3 regions of the Pantoea trifolii genome follow, and region 1 is predicted to be linked to each of the others. Evidence: predicted binding sites of a transcription regulator. Region 1 holds the regulator's gene; each other region holds the start of a gene.
What was found. Region 1 encodes Fur, which represses iron uptake genes when iron is present. Its sites were predicted from a motif close to ATAATAATGAGAACNACTATCAA; they were not measured.
Positions count from the first base shown of each region.

Region 2: a site for Fur is predicted at 4,254-4,276, ahead of entS (enterobactin transporter EntS). Genes of this name have one in related genera too.
Region 3: a site for Fur is predicted at 2,807-2,829, ahead of fhuA (ferrichrome porin FhuA). Genes of this name have one in related genera too.

Region 1 covers NZ_JANIET010000001.1:1,250,753-1,255,896, reverse strand. Annotated here, with positions in the region: gene seqA (replication initiation negative regulator SeqA) at 1-439, opposite strand, end outside; gene ybfF (esterase) at 688-1,452, shown strand; gene ybfE (LexA regulated protein) at 1,620-1,895, shown strand; gene fldA (flavodoxin FldA) at 2,033-2,563, shown strand; gene fur (ferric iron uptake transcriptional regulator) at 2,918-3,367, shown strand; gene NQH49_RS05745 (hypothetical protein) at 3,426-3,821, opposite strand; gene glnS (glutamine--tRNA ligase) at 4,056-5,144, opposite strand, start outside.
Region 2 covers NZ_JANIET010000001.1:563,183-568,326, forward strand. Annotated here, with positions in the region: gene NQH49_RS02500 ((2,3-dihydroxybenzoyl)adenylate synthase) at 1-604, opposite strand, end outside; gene NQH49_RS02505 (isochorismate synthase) at 615-1,796, opposite strand; gene fepB (Fe2+-enterobactin ABC transporter substrate-binding protein) at 1,973-2,938, shown strand; gene entS (enterobactin transporter EntS) at 2,933-4,183, opposite strand; gene fepD (Fe(3+)-siderophore ABC transporter permease) at 4,325-5,144, shown strand, end outside.
Region 3 covers NZ_JANIET010000001.1:854,914-860,057, forward strand. Annotated here, with positions in the region: gene NQH49_RS03805 (bifunctional cytidylyltransferase/SDR family oxidoreductase) at 1-701, opposite strand, end outside; gene NQH49_RS03810 (glycosyltransferase family 25 protein) at 705-2,531, opposite strand; gene fhuA (ferrichrome porin FhuA) at 2,865-5,069, shown strand; gene fhuC (Fe3+-hydroxamate ABC transporter ATP-binding protein FhuC) at 5,125-5,144, shown strand, end outside.

The DNA of each region.
Region 1 (5,144 bases):
TGATCACCCAGTACGGCGTGCCGGGAACGTGCTTCGGCTTGGTATGGGTGCCATTTTGCAGCAGCGTGTGCTCGTCGCCCGCAAAGTAGACGCGGGTACGGCCCTGCAGCGAGGCAGTCGCTTCAGCAAACGCCGCCGGATCAAGACGATAGAGCGTTGACAGTACCAACATGAAGCGGTTAACCGCCTTATTCTGCTCGGCATATTCATCGGAGAGCAGCAGCTCACGTACCGCACGGACGCGATCCTGAGGACGCGCTTCGCGGCTGGCAGGTTGCGCTTCTTTCACTGATACACCAGCGGCAGGCGCAGCAGGTGCGCCCTGTCCAGCGGTGAACTTCAACATGCGGCGCAAAATATCAGAGGCGCTTTCACCAATGTGCTGCGTGTGGCTGGCAATATAACGGTAGAGTTCTTCGTCAACTTCAATCGTTTTCATCTTTTTCCGTACGATTCTGGCAAATGACAGAACCACGCATTAATGCAACGGCCTTAGCAAAATCCAGTCGTGCAAAACGTGAGCGGGTTCTAACATAAGGATTATAAAGTTAAATCCGTGGCAGCCGATAGCGTTGGCAACGTTTCCAGGCAAAAGTCGGAATATGCCCTAATGCCTTCCGGCCTGACTGCTGGACAGGTGAATCCATGATAACCTAAGCCAAGGTCACAACCGTAAGAACTTTAGCCATGATTTTGAACGCCCGTCTGCAAACTGAACAATCTGCCCCCGACGCCACACCGATTCTATTGATCCATGGTCTTTTTGGCAGCCTTGATAACCTTGGCGTGCTGGCGCGTGGGGTGCGTGACGCACGTCCGACGCTGCAGGTTGATGTGCGCAACCACGGCTTGTCGGCACGCAGCGATGAGATGAATTATCACGTGATGGCGCAGGACATCGTCGAAACGCTGGATGCGCACCATATCGATCGCGCGGGTGTGATAGGACACTCGATGGGCGGCAAAATCGCCATGGCGCTCAGTGCCATCGCGCCGGAACGTATCGAAAAAATGGTGATGATCGATATCGCGCCCGTTGATTACCAAACGCGCCGCCATGACGAAATTTTTGCCGCTATTCGGGCCGTGAGCGCCGCGGGCGTCACGCGCCGCAGCGAAGCCGCTGAAGTAATGCGTCAGCATATTGATGAAGAAGGCGTGATCCAGTTCATCCTCAAATCTTTCGCAGAGGGCGAATGGCGCTTTAATGTGCCGGTGCTGTGGGATAACTACAGCACCATTTCCGGCTGGGAAGAGATTCCTGCGTGGCCGCATCCGGCACTGTTTATCCGCGGCGGCGACTCGCCTTATCTGGATAATCAGCATCGCGATGCGCTGCTGCGTCAGTTCCCGCAGGCGCATGCACATGTGATCAGCGGCGCTGGACATTGGGTGCACGCCGAGAAACCCGATGCGGTGTTACGCGCCGTTCGGCGTTTTTTTAACCTGTAAAAGCAAAAGCTTGCCGCTTGCGCTTTAGGGTTGGCGTCAGGGAAGGCGCTGGAGTATGATGTCGCGCTAAAAATTTGCCACGGATATTTTTTCACCGTGGTCGGGCCGATAATGTTTTAATCGCGCAGCGCCTTTCCGCCGTTCGCGCCCACTCAGTTTTACAAACCATGGCAAAAGAACAGACAGACCGCACGACGCTTGATCTCTTCGCAGACGAGCGGCGTCCTGGTCGCCCGAAAACCAGCCCGCTGACGCGTGATGAACAGTTACGCATCAACAAACGCAACCAGCTCAAGCGCGATAAAGTGCGTGGGCTGCGTCGTGTTGAGCTGAAGATGTCGAGCGAGGCGGTTGACGCGCTCAGCACGCTGGCCGATCAGCAAAACATCAGTCGCAGCGAATTGATTGAACAAATGCTGCTGGCACAGCTCAAACTGTCTTAACGCGCGAAGACCGCACGCTGGAACACAAAGTCACGGCTTTACAAGTTCCGCACTTTTTACCGGTCTGCTATTATTCGCATAACTGTGCAGTCAACTGACTTACTTTCACAATCAGGATTCAAGAGGTTACCTAACCCATGGCAATCGTAGGCATTTTCTTCGGCAGCGATACCGGCAACACTGAAAACATTGCAAAGATGATCCAGAAACAACTGGGTAAAGATGTCGCCGAAGTGCATGACATTGCTAAGAGCACCAAAGAAGATCTCGATGCGTTCGACATCCTGCTGCTGGGCATTCCAACCTGGTATTACGGCGAAGCGCAGTGCGACTGGGATGATTTCTTCCCGACGCTGGAAGAGATTGATTTCAATGGCAAGCTGGTAGCGCTGTTTGGTTGTGGCGATCAGGAGGATTACGCCGAATACTTCTGTGACGCGATGGGCACCATCCGTGACATCATCGAGCCTAACGGTGCGGTGATTGTGGGTCACTGGCCAACCGAAGGCTATCACTTCGAAGCCTCTAAAGGCCTCGCCGATGACAAAAACTTCCTCGGTCTGGCAATTGATGAAGATCGTCAACCAGAATTGACCAACGAACGTGTTGAGAAATGGGTGAAGCAGATCTTCGACGAGTTGCAGCTGAAAGAGATTATTGAAGCTTAATTCCCTGCTCTGCCCGATGTGCGCGCTGCCTCACATCGGGCAACGGAATTTCCTATAAAAATAATAGCTACGGTTTTTTAACTTTTCCCCGCAAATCTGTAGAATACCCGCAATGGTCATCCGCTTATTCCTCTGGCAGTAGAATGAGGCTGAGTGAAATGGAATCCAAAACCCAAGCGTCCTGAAGACATTAGTGACGTTATCCTTACAACCTTTGGTGATTAAGGACGTTGCCTTGGTTTTCATTTCACTGCTTGAGTTCTATAATGAGACGCAAATGAGAATGCGCGTTGACCTAAACATTCAAGGCCCCTGCGCCGCAAGTGACTAGCAAAGTAACAGGACAATATCCGCATGACTGACAACAACTCCGCATTGAAGAAGGCTGGCCTGAAAGTCACGCTACCCAGACTGAAAATTCTGGAAGTGCTTCAGGGACCCGGCCCCGAGTCCCATCACGTCAGTGCGGAAGATTTGTATAAGCGCCTGATCGATATGGGCGAAGAGATTGGTCTGGCAACGGTTTATCGCGTTCTTAACCAGTTTGACGACGCGGGCATCGTAACCCGTCATAACTTTGAAGGCGGTAAGTCTGTCTTCGAACTGACTCAGCAACATCATCACGATCATTTGATCTGCCTGGATTGTGGCAAAGTTATCGAATTCAGCGATGAATCAATCGAAACGCGTCAGCGTGAAATTGCTACTCGCCACGGCATCAAGCTTAGCAACCACAGCCTGTACCTGTATGGTCACTGTGCTCTGGGAGACTGCCGCGAAGACGATACGCTCCACGATAAGTAATTGAGTGTGCTATGCAGTATAAAAAAACCGGCTTAAGCCGGTTTTTTTATATCTGAAATCAGGCAACGAGCGTTTCCTGCAAGTAGCGCCAGCGCGGAATGGCGGTGCTGCAATCCAGCACCGCCAGAGAAATGCGGCTCTGATTGGTGCCATTCATCATCTGCAATTCACGATACTGAATCGTGACTTCCTCACTTTGCTGCGAAATGATGGCGTGCTCACTGGTGGCAATTCGCATCCCTTCACGCTGTCCCTGCAACTGGCGAAACAGTGTTTCCATCTCATTAAGATCAAGCTGTTTACCCTGTGGCGTGACCATTTTGAAGTCGGGATGAAAGTACGACAAGAACAGATCAATGCTGTCATCACTGCCTTCTGCCTGATTAAAAATACGTTCGATAAGCTGATGTAAAACCACCACGCTATGTTTGGCTTCCAGGGCGAGACTTGTCATTTTTTATCCTTTGATTACCCGCAGAGCAACGGCTGAGAGCGCATAGCCTACCTGAAAAAAAGTTTTTCACACTGGCAAATGGTTTAATTTTGCTAAAGTCAGAATAGTCGCAAATAAGGAATTAATGGCTAATTGCAGGGAGCAGCATAAAAGGTCGTATCTGGTTAAATCGAGACAATAAAAAAGGGCGATTGCTCGCCCTTTCATGATCATATCGTGCTTGCGACAAAAATATTAATCGCCGATTTTTGCCCAGGTATCACGTAAACCAACGGTGCGGTTAAACACCAGTTTGGATGGCTGTGAATAGACGCTATCCGCACAGAAATAGCCTTCACGTTCAAACTGGTACGGCGCCATTGGATCGGCTGCACGCAAACCTGGCTCCACGAAGCCCTGTTTGATTTCCAGTGAGTTCGGGTTGATGGTGGTGAGGAAATCCTCCGCCGCGCCCGGATTTGGCACACTGAAAAGACGATCGTACAGGCGGAATTCCGCTGGCAGCGCGTGAATCGCAGAAACCCAATGGATAACGCCTTTCACTTTGCGGCCATCGGCCGGATCTTTGCTCAGCGTATCAACGTCGCAGGTACAATAGATGCAAGTGATATTGCCCTCATCATCCTTCGCTACTCGCTCGGCACGGATCACGTATGCATTACGCAGACGCACTTCTTTGCCCAGTACCAGACGTTTGTACTGCTTGTTGGCTTCTTCACGGAAATCCGCGCGATCGATCCACACTTCACGACTGAATGGCACTTCACGCGTGCCCATCTCCGGTTTATTCGGATGATTCGGCATGCTGATGATCTCTTCGTGACCGGCAGGCAGGTTCTCGATCACCACTTTAAGCGGATCCATTACGGCCATCGCACGCGGTGCGTTTTCATTAAGATCGTCACGAATGCACGATTCCAGTGAAGCCATCTCCACGATATTGTCCTGTTTGGTCACACCAATACGGCGGCAGAATTCACGGATGGAAGCGGCGCTGTAACCACGACGACGCAGACCAGATACGGTCAGCATGCGCGGATCGTCCCAGCCTTCGACAACCTTCTCGCTCACCAGCTGAGTCAGTTTACGCTTCGACATCACCGCGTATTCCAGATTCAGGCGTGAAAATTCGTACTGCCGTGGATGAACCGGAATGGTGATGTTATCCAGCACCCAATCGTACAGACGACGGTTGTCCTGGAACTCCAGCGTACAGAGTGAGTGCGTAATGCCTTCAATCGCATCCGAAATGCAATGGGTGAAGTCGTACATCGGATAGATGCACCACTTGCTGCCAGTCTGATGGTGATCGGCAAACTTAAT
Region 2 (5,144 bases), 690 kb from region 1:
GAATCAGCTTCGGCGTGCCGGTACTGCCGCCAGAGAGCTGGAAAAATGCCACTTCATCGGCGGCGGTTGGCGTGGCGACGAAATCTCCCGCAGCTTCCGCCATCAAGGATTCCAGCGTGTTTTCCGGCTGGTTGTCATTGCGCAGAATCACCTGCTGCAGAGAAGGCTGCGCATCGCATAGCGTGCTGATAAAGCTATCGTCAGCAAACAGCGCGTGAGTGCGATCGGCAATCAGCAGCTTAGGTTCGATCTGCGCCGCATAGGCGCTCAGCTCGGTACGCTGATGGCTGAACAGCGCAAATACCGACGCCACGCCGAGCTTAAACAGCGCAAATACCGTGACATAAAAATCAGCCACGTTGCCAAGCTGCACCAGCGCCGTATCGCCGTTTTGGAGGCCACGACGCTGCAGCGCGGCGGCCAGATTGCTGCTCAGCACATCCATTTCGCGATAGCTGATCTGACGATCGCCATCAATCACCGCGATGGCATCATTGTGCTGATGACGCACCAGAATGTCGGTCATCGGCACATCCAGCCAGTAACCTTTTTCACGGTAGCGCGCAGCCAGATCGTCCGGCCAGCGAGTATAGGGAATGCTCATGCTCTTTCCTTTATTGCAGTCCAAAGGCGCGCAACATGGTGTCCAGCTTCACGCCGGTTTCACGCCACTCTGATTCGGGTTGGGAGTCGGCGACAATGCCCGCGCCAGCAAACAGGCGTACGCGCGTACCCTGCACGGTGCCGCAGCGGATGGTGACCACCCATTCGCCATTGCCTTCGCTATCGCACCAGCCGACGATGCCGCCAAACAGTTGACGATCAAAAGGTTCCAGCTGCTGAATGAGCTGCTGCGCGCGCTGATGCGGGAAGCCGCTCAGTGCTGGCGTTGGATGCAGCAGGCAGGCCAGCGACAGCGCATTTTCGCGCTCATCCTGCACTTCACCGTCAATTTGCGTGGCGAGATGCCACAGCGTGGCGGTGGTGATCAGCGATGGAATAGTTGGCACCGACAGCAAACGGCTGCGCGGCTGCAGGGTGTCGCGCATCGCATCGGTCACCAGTTTGTGCTCGTGACGATCTTTACCGGAGTCCATCAGCGTATCGCCTGCTGCACGATCCTGTTGAGCATCGTCGTGATTACGCCGCGCCGAGCCCGCCAGCGGGCAAGAGCTAAAATCGCGCCCCTGTTTGCGCAGCATCAGCTCCGGACTGGCGCCAATCAGCGCACCGCCTTGCGGCAGCGGCAGATGGAAATGGTAGCTGTTGGGGTTCTGCGCAATCACGCGCTGCATCAGTGCGGCGGTATCAACCGGCTGTTCGGTGACGATATCCATCAGACGCGACAGCACCACTTTATCCAGATCGCCGCGCTGCGTGGCCGCCACCGAATCGGCCACCATGGTGGTAAATACGTCGTGGTCCGGTATCGCTGCGCGACGACGCACCTGCGGCAGATCGCTGACGTTTTGCGGCAGCGCGCTTTGCAGGTCGGCGCGGTTAAACGTCTGATAGGTTTCAGGAATAAACAGCGCAGCCGGTTGGCTGACGTCAAACGGGATCGCGCCGACCAGAATCGGATTGTCGATGCCCTGTTTTTTTGCCGCGGCAAAATGCTGACGCAGCTGTTGTTGGAAATCACCGTCCAGCGACGCGGCGTCTGCTACCGGCGCGGTAATGGTGGTATAGCATCCTTGCGTTGCCAAACTACGCCACGGCGAGGTAAAGAGGAAACCACGGCTTAGCGCGGAATAATCCTTCAGCCAGGCATTTTCAAACGTGGAAGATTCCACCATAATTTTCACCTATAAATGATAAGATTATTAAGAATGATTATCATTTTTATTATGGGCCTGTAACCTACGTCGATTGGGCAAAGGTGTCAATCCATTCGCGGGATTTCAGCTGCGTTTAAACGTAATCAGGCGCTGACGCTAAGCAGGGCAATATGCTAAAAAGTGGACCAAAACTTATGAATAAATGCGGTTTTTGGGGCATTGCAGCCCTTATATGTGTTTTCCAGATTTTCACCAGCATCGCCCACGCTGAACAAGGTTGGCCGCGCACCGTGCAGGGCGCCAACGGGTCAATCACTCTTGATCACGCGCCGCAGCGCATTGTCTCGACCAGCGTCACGCTGACCGGCTCGCTGCTGGCCATTGATGCACCGGTCATCGCGTCCGGCGCAACCGCACCAAACAGTCGTCTTGCCGACGATCAGGGTTTCTTCCGTCAGTGGAGCGATGTTGCTAAAAAGCAGCATCTGCAACGTCTGTACATCGGTGAACCCAATGCCGAAGCGGTTGCTGCGCAAGCGCCGGATCTGATCATCGTCAGCGCTACCGGCAACGATTCTGCTATTAAACTCGCCGAACAGTTCTCGGCTATTGCACCGACGCTGGTGGTCAATTACGACGACAAAAGCTGGCAGGATGTTGTGACGCTGTTAGGCCAGGCTTCAGGTCACGAAGCGCAGGCGGCGCAGCGCATTAAAGCTTTCGACGATCGCGAAGCGGCACTGAAAAAAGCCATCACGCTGCCACCGCAACCGGTTTCCGCCATGGTGTGGAACGGTGGCGGGCGCGCGGTCAATCTGTGGACCACAGCCTCGGCGCAGGGCAAGCTGCTGGAACAACTTGGCTTCACCCTGGCAACGCCACCGGCGACGGTTGAGCAGGGCCACAGCATGGGGCAGCGCAAAGACATCATTCAACTGTCGGGTGAAAACGTTGCCAGCGGGCTGAACGGTAAAACCTTCCTGCTGTTTGCCGCTGACGATAAAACCACGCAATCGGTGTTAGGCAATCCGTTCCTTGCGCAAAACGCTGCCGTGCAGAACAAACAGGTGTACGAGCTGGGCGTCGATTCTTTCCGTCTCGATTACTACAGCGCCAGCAATCTGCTAGCGCGTCTGGAAAAGCTGTTCGTTAAATCATGATGCCTGTTCCGCCAGCTCCGGTGCTGGCGGATGGTAACGACGTAAACGGCCCATCACCAACCACATCGCTATGCCCAGTAGCGCCGCCGCAAAGCCAAACACGGCGGCGGCCTGCGGTGGCAGCAGCCATGAACCCATTGCGCCAATCACCGCCGCACCAATCGCATCGCCGGTCACGTTCTGCGCGGTCCACAAGCCGTTGATACGGCCTAACAGATGATCCGGCGTTAATGCCTGAATCATCGCGTACTGCACCAGACTGTTGATGGCGCTGAAGTAGCCGAAGGCGACTAAACAGGCGAGTGCCAGCGGCAGATTCGGCATCAGGCTAAACAAACCCAGCGCGATAAACGCCGCAATCGCGCTGCCGAGCACCAGCTGTCCGGGACGCGCGGCGTGTTTCAGTCTACCGCTGGTGAATGCGCCGATAGCCGCACCAAGCGGCACGGCAGCGTACATCAGGCCAAGCTGGTCCGCGCTTACTGACCAATGCGGCGCGAGGGATGGATAGAGCACGCGCACCGCGCTGGCCAGCGTCACTAATGCGCCAATCAGCGCCACCATGCCGACAATCGGGCTGGCGAAAAGAAACTGCACGCCAGCGGCGAGGGATTTCAGCGGATGTTCACGCGGCTGCGGCGGAGGCGGCAACGTCGGCAATTTCAGCAGCGTTAACACGGTAAGCAAAGTGCCGAAGGCGGCGAGGGCGTAGTTCCAGGTTATGCCGCCATGCGCAATCACCAGACCGGCAATCGCTGGCGATAAAATCGAGCCGAAGCGCACCGTCAACATGGTGATCGCGCCCGCCTGCATAATGTTTTCCCTGCCGACCAGCGCGGGCGTCGCCGCCAGCAGCGCGGTCACGCCAATCGCGCCGAAAAAGCCATCCCAGAAACCGAGCAGATAAACCGCGATCAAAGAGGGTTCTGGCAGCGCGGCGTTGGTGGCCAGCGCGATAAAACCTAAGCCGCAGGTGGATCGGGCAAACAGAATCAGCTTTTTGCGTTCATGGCGATCCGCCAATACGCCGCCGGTGAGCAGGCCGATAAACATGCCCGCAGCGGCCAGCGTCACCGCCAATCCCACCAGCAGCGGTGAATTTGTCAGGTGCTGAATCTGCACCGGCACCGCCACGGCGAGCATGCCGAGTGCGACAATCGAGATAAAACGCGCGATAAACACCGCGCGAAAAGCCGGATGGGTTTTCAGCAGCGAGAGATCGATAAAGTGGGAAGATTTGTTCATGTGTTCGCCTTATTGCACCAATTTTCCTCATCGTCCGCGAGGCGAGTCATGGTAACATAGCTAAACGCGAGTAATAACGATAACCATTATCAAGTTACATCGCGCATGCGACGACGTTGAACAGTGAAGGTTTAGAACGCTATGCGCCAGATTCGTGCATTAGCAGGCTCAGGGATTCTGCTCTTGCTCCTCATCGCGCTCAGCTTAATGCTGGGGGCAAAATCGATACCGCTTCCCGATGTTTATCATTCGCTTACCACCTCCTGTAACAGCGCGGAGTGCGTCATTGTGCGTGACGCGCGCCTGCCGCGTACGCTGGCCGGTTTGCTGGCGGGCGTGGCGCTGGGTCTCGCCGGTGCGTTAATGCAGAGCCTGACGCGCAATCCGCTGGCCGATCCCGGCATCCTTGGCGTTAACGCCGGAGCCGGTTTCGCGGTGGTGATTGGCATTGCGCTGTTCGGTGCGGACTCGCCGGTGGATTGGCTCGGCTTCGCCTTTGGCGGCGCGCTGCTGGCTTCAGTGCTGGTAGCGATGACCGGCGCGATTGGCGGCGGGCGCGTTAATCCGGTGCGTCTGACGCTGGCCGGCGTAGCGCTGGGCGCGGTGCTGGATGGATTAACTTCTGGCCTGTCGCTGCTTAATCCTGACATCTACGATCATCTGCGCTTCTGGCACAGCGGCTCGCTGGATATTCGCACCTTCTCCACGCTGCGCACGCTGTTTCCGGCGGTGCTGATCGGCAGCATGGTGGCCATTGCGCTGTCGCAGGCGCTGAACAGTTTGAGTATGGGCGGCGACATGGCGACCGCGCTCGGTACGCGGGTGGCGCGCACCCAACTGCTTGGCCTGCTGGCGATTGCGCTGCTGTGCGGCGCAGCCACGGCGGCGGTAGGCCCAATTGCGTTTGTTGGTTTGATGACACCGCACTTTGCTCGCTGGCTGGTGGGCAACGATCACCGCT
Region 3 (5,144 bases), 400 kb from region 1:
GAGCTTTTCTCCTGCAGCAATTTCTCTGCGATATAGAGGTCAAGTGGATGGGTGATTTTGATATTGTTTTCATCTCCCTCAACGGTAATAACACGCGTTTCAGGCAGCATATTACGCAGCACGCCGCAGTCGCAGGTAAACGTAAACTTACCTATGGCCGCCGCTTTCTCATAAGCCTGGCGAATTTTCTCCAGACGAAATGCTTGAGGTGTCTGGCCACGACGCATGCTGGCACGATGAGGAATATGGGCAATGCAGCCATCATCGTGTACTTCTACTAAGGTATCTGCTGAGGGGATCACCACATCTACGGCGTCAAAGGATTCCAGGGCATCTACGCATTTGCGAATGATTGCGTCGCTAATTAATGGCCGCACGGCATCATGCAGTAAGATTTTGCATTGACCGTCATAGTCGATAAGGGTTTTCAGTGCGGAATATGTCGAGTCAAAACGTTCTTTACCGCCGTTCACCACTTTACTCACTTTATGCCACTGATTTTTAGCCACCAGTTCCCACATAAAATCGATGTACTCATTTTGCGAGACAATAATAATCTCATCAATGTCGACCGACGTTTCAAAACGCTCGATGGTATATTCAATCACCGCACGACCCGCCAACTTAGCAAATTGTTTCGGCTTGTCGCTGCCAAAGCGGGTGCCTGTACCGCCAGAAAGTATTATGGCTACATTTTTCATTTTTTATTCCGCCGCTTGCGGTCTGAGTGATGAACAAATAATTTCAGCGATCTTCTCGCCCGCCGTTTTCTTTTCTATCTGCAGTTCCTCTTGCAGCACCTGTTCCCGGCGCATTTTCATTGCATCGCGCCCCGCGACAATGTTGTCAACAAAGGTGAAAATATCCTCTTCGCACCAGGCAACGTCGTAGGCGTCATAAATGAAATCTGCAGTGCGGTTTAAACCGTGGCAGGTTTCGTGGGTGAGATAGAGGATGGGTTTTTTCGACGGCAGATATTCCAGCAGGAAAGAGCCGGCGTCTGCGATGAGTGCATCGGAACGCGCAAAAGTATGGGTGTAATCATGCCCGTGATCCCACTCCAGATTGGCGTGCTGCTGCGCCGTGCTAAGTAATTGCTGATAAAGGCTACGTGCCGATGAGTTGGCTTCATTTATCCACTGGCTTAGCAGCGGATGAGGGCGAATGATCAGATGAATATTCTGACGCTCAATCAGCTTCAGGATCGCGCTGCCGTAAAGGTTGAAAGTGGTGTACATCTTCTGATCGCCCGGCAGCACGAAATGCGGTGTCCACAGGAAAGTGGTTACTGTGCGTGGCTGCGGCTTATCTGAAAGAGGGAAACGACGCTGATAGTGGTCAAATTTAGGATGGCCGGTAACGTGTACATGGCGATTTCCTGCCTGACATTGCAGTGCAAACTCAGCTTTATGTTTTTCTGAACGGGCAAATACCCACGTCGCCAGATTCTGACAGAGCAAATTATACTGATACACCATACTTTCAGCGCCAATTCCGGTGTCGAGCGCGTAAGGGATATAAGCGATCTTCACGCCGCGCTCATGCAAGTAGTCGCTGCGGAAGGCTTCGGGTCGCGCTTCGTCGTAAGGGTTTTGCAGGAACACCACATCCGGCTGACGCGCCTCCAACTGATAATCTTCAAACCCGATATAGTCGAGCCCTCTTTCACGCAGAATTTCACGCTGAATATCGCCATTAACATCGCTGGCCTTCCAGTTCAGGTAAGGCACCACCACGATGCGGCAATCGAAGACGGGATTGGCCTGCATCGCCTCAATTACCGATTCAAAATTTGTCCAACCCGGCGGCCACTGGAAGTAAAAATCGACCTTAATTGGACCGGTAGTGGAGGGCGTGAATTTGGCGGGCGCAACAATTTGACTCAACGGCTTTCTGAAGAGTGCGCGGTAATCTACCGTTCTATTTTCGATATCGCTTTTGTCGAGCCGTTGTGCGCCGGCGTTGGGGAACACGCCCAGCCACAGATCCTGCTGCATCAGGCTATTCCAGTGCACATCAAGGGCATATTGCGCCTGCGCGCCACCTTGCAATTGTGCCTGCAGCGCTGCGCGATAGTTTTCAATCAGCGTGGCGTAATAGCGGAGATTGACGATATACGCGCAGGCGCACCACGCGAAGTTAGCGCGCACGATATAGTCCACGCTTTTCAACGGCGTGACGCGGCGATAATTGGCCGCCAGAAAAGCCACTTGCCAGTTGATTTGCGGCAGGGCGGCAAAGTAGCGGTTGAGATTGTCATAATTCGCCTGGTTTTCATCAAAGCTGAAGTCATCTTCCAGAATCAGCACCCGCTCCCAGCCGTTATCGCGTGCCATCTCCAGCGCGGCAATATGCGATTGCGTGCAGCCGATGTAGCCCTTTTCATGCTTGATCGCATTCAGACGAACGATTTTTTCAGCGGTTAGACCTAACTTTTTAAGCTGTTTAGTGATGCGGGTTAATCGGTCTTTGCGTTTCTTCAAATTGATGAAGATAACGCGATCAACAATGTTCCAGTTTATAGCGGCCATGACGATGTCTTTAGAAAGAGAATGCATGACATAAGCAATTAGTGGGCCAATTCTTAAATAAATGATTTTATTGATTATTTTTAATTAATGGCTCAATCGGGATGAAATGAATTTCCGCTTTGCGGCAGTGTAATTTCCCGATTGGTGGCCTGCGCTCGCTTCATCGCTAATTTATTATTCGCGATCATGAATATGCGCGATCTGGCTGTAAACGCCGCGCTAACGGCCATTAGACGTTGCGAATGTGGAGTTATTTCGCCTAAAATCCGTGCGTCATAATAATCATTCTCGTTTGTATTCGCCTGCATCGACTTTTTTCGAGAGACCTCACTTATGAATACGCGAAACACCAATCCTTGTTTTTTCCGCCCGCGTTCGTTGGCTTGGCTTATTTCACTGACTCTGGGTACGTTCAGCGTGCAGGCGTTGGCAGAAGATACCGTGGTTGTCAGCGCCGATGGTGGCAGCGGCGTGGCGCAAGAGAATGCATGGGGCCCGTCGCCAACCATCGCGGCCAAACGCAGCGCCACCGGCACCAAAACCGATACGCCGATTGAGAAGAACCCGCAGTCGATCTCTGTGGTCACGCAGGAAGAGATGGCGATGAAAAACGTCACCAGCGTGAAAGGGGCTTTCAACTATACGCCTGGCGTATTGACCGGCAACCGCGGTAGCTCCAATGTCATCGATGCGCTTTCTATTCGCGGCTTCAGCGAAACCAACACCAATCAATATCTTGATGGCCTGAAACTGCAGGGCGATAACTACTCTGAGTTTGCTATCGATCCCTATTTCCTCGAGCGCGCCGAGCTGCTGCGCGGTCCGGTTTCGGTGCTGTACGGCAAGAGCAATCCGGGCGGCGTGGTGTCGCTGGTTAGTAAGCGTCCTACGCAGGAGACGCTGCGTGAAGTGCAGTTCCAGATGGGCACCAACAATCAGTTCTCCACCGGTTTCGATTTCGGCGGCTCGCTGGATGATGACGGCGTTTACAGCTATCGCCTGACCGGCCTCGCGCGCAGCGCTGATGCGCAGCAGGAGATGAATAAAGAGAAACGCTACACCATTGCGCCGTCGTTCAGCTGGCGTCCGAATGAGAATACGCGTTTTGATCTGCTGACCTACTTCCAGAACGAACCGGAAACCGGCTATTACGGCTGGTTGCCGCGTCAGGGCACCGTGGTAGGCATCACGCGTCCTGACGGCAGCAGTTACAAGCTGCCGACCAACTTTGATGAAGGCGAAGACAGCAACAAGATTTCGCGCAACACCAAGATGGTGGGTTACAACTTCGAGCACAGCTTCAACGACACCTGGACGGTGCGACAGAATCTGCGCTATGCGGATTTGAGAACGGATTATCGTAGCATTTATGGCAATGGTTTTAATTCAGTAACACAGCAAATCACGCGCGGTTCAGCGGTTTCTAATGAAAAGCTGAATCAGTTTGCCGTTGATAACCAGGCGCAGGCTAAATTTGCGACGGGGCAGGTTGATCACACGCTGTTGCTGGGTGTCGATTTCCAGCGCACCCGCAACGATATTGATGCGCAATTTGGTACCGCATCACCGCTGAATGCTGTTAATCCGCAATATGGCGATGACAGCGTGACGCCGTTTGCGACGCCTTATCAGCATCTCAATAAGCAGCGCCAAACCGGTTTATACGCACAGGATCAGATGGAGTGGAATCGCTGGGTGTTAACCCTCGGCGGTCGCTACGATTACGCGATGAACTCGGTATACGATCGCGTGGCCGATAGCGTTGATCGTCAGAACGATCAGGCATTCACCTGGCGTGGCGGGCTGAACTACGTGTTTGATAACGGCATCGCGCCATACTTCAGCTACAGCGAAGCCTTTATCCCGAATGCGGGTTCAACCTTCGATGGCGAAGCCTTTGATCCTTCGCGTGCCAAGCAGTATGAAGCCGGTGTGAAATACGTTCCTAAAGATCGTCCGGTGGTGCTGACGGCTGCGGTATATCAGCTGACCAAAACCAAAAATCTGACGGCCGATCCGGATACGGCTAACCATCCATTTGCCAGCATTCAGAGCGGTGAAATCCGTTCACGTGGCGTGGAGCTGGAAGCTAAAGCAGCGCTAAATGCCAACATCAACATGACGGCGTCCTATACCTACACTGATGCGGAATATACCGAAGACACCAATCTGAAAGGTAAAACGCCAAATCAGGTGCCGAAGCATATGGCATCACTGTGGGGCGATTATACCTTCCATGAAACTGCGCTTTCAGGCGTAACGCTGGGTGCAGGTGTACGTTATGTCGGCGAAAGCAAAGGTATCTACAGCGCCAATGACCCGGCGAACGAGAACCAAAACTTTGACGTCGCCGGTTACACCACCGTTGATGCCGCGCTGAAATACGATCTCGCACGCTTTGGCATGCCGGGCTCCACCATCGGCGTTAACGTCAATAATCTGTTCGATCGTGAATATGTCGCCAGCTGCTACCGCGACTACGCCTGCTACTGGGGCGCTGAGCGTCAGATTGTCGGTACTGCGACTTTCCGCTTCTGATCACGTTACGTAGGTCGCCATTAATGGCGACCCTACCGATTAACCAGGGATTATCATGCAGCATCCGCACCACGC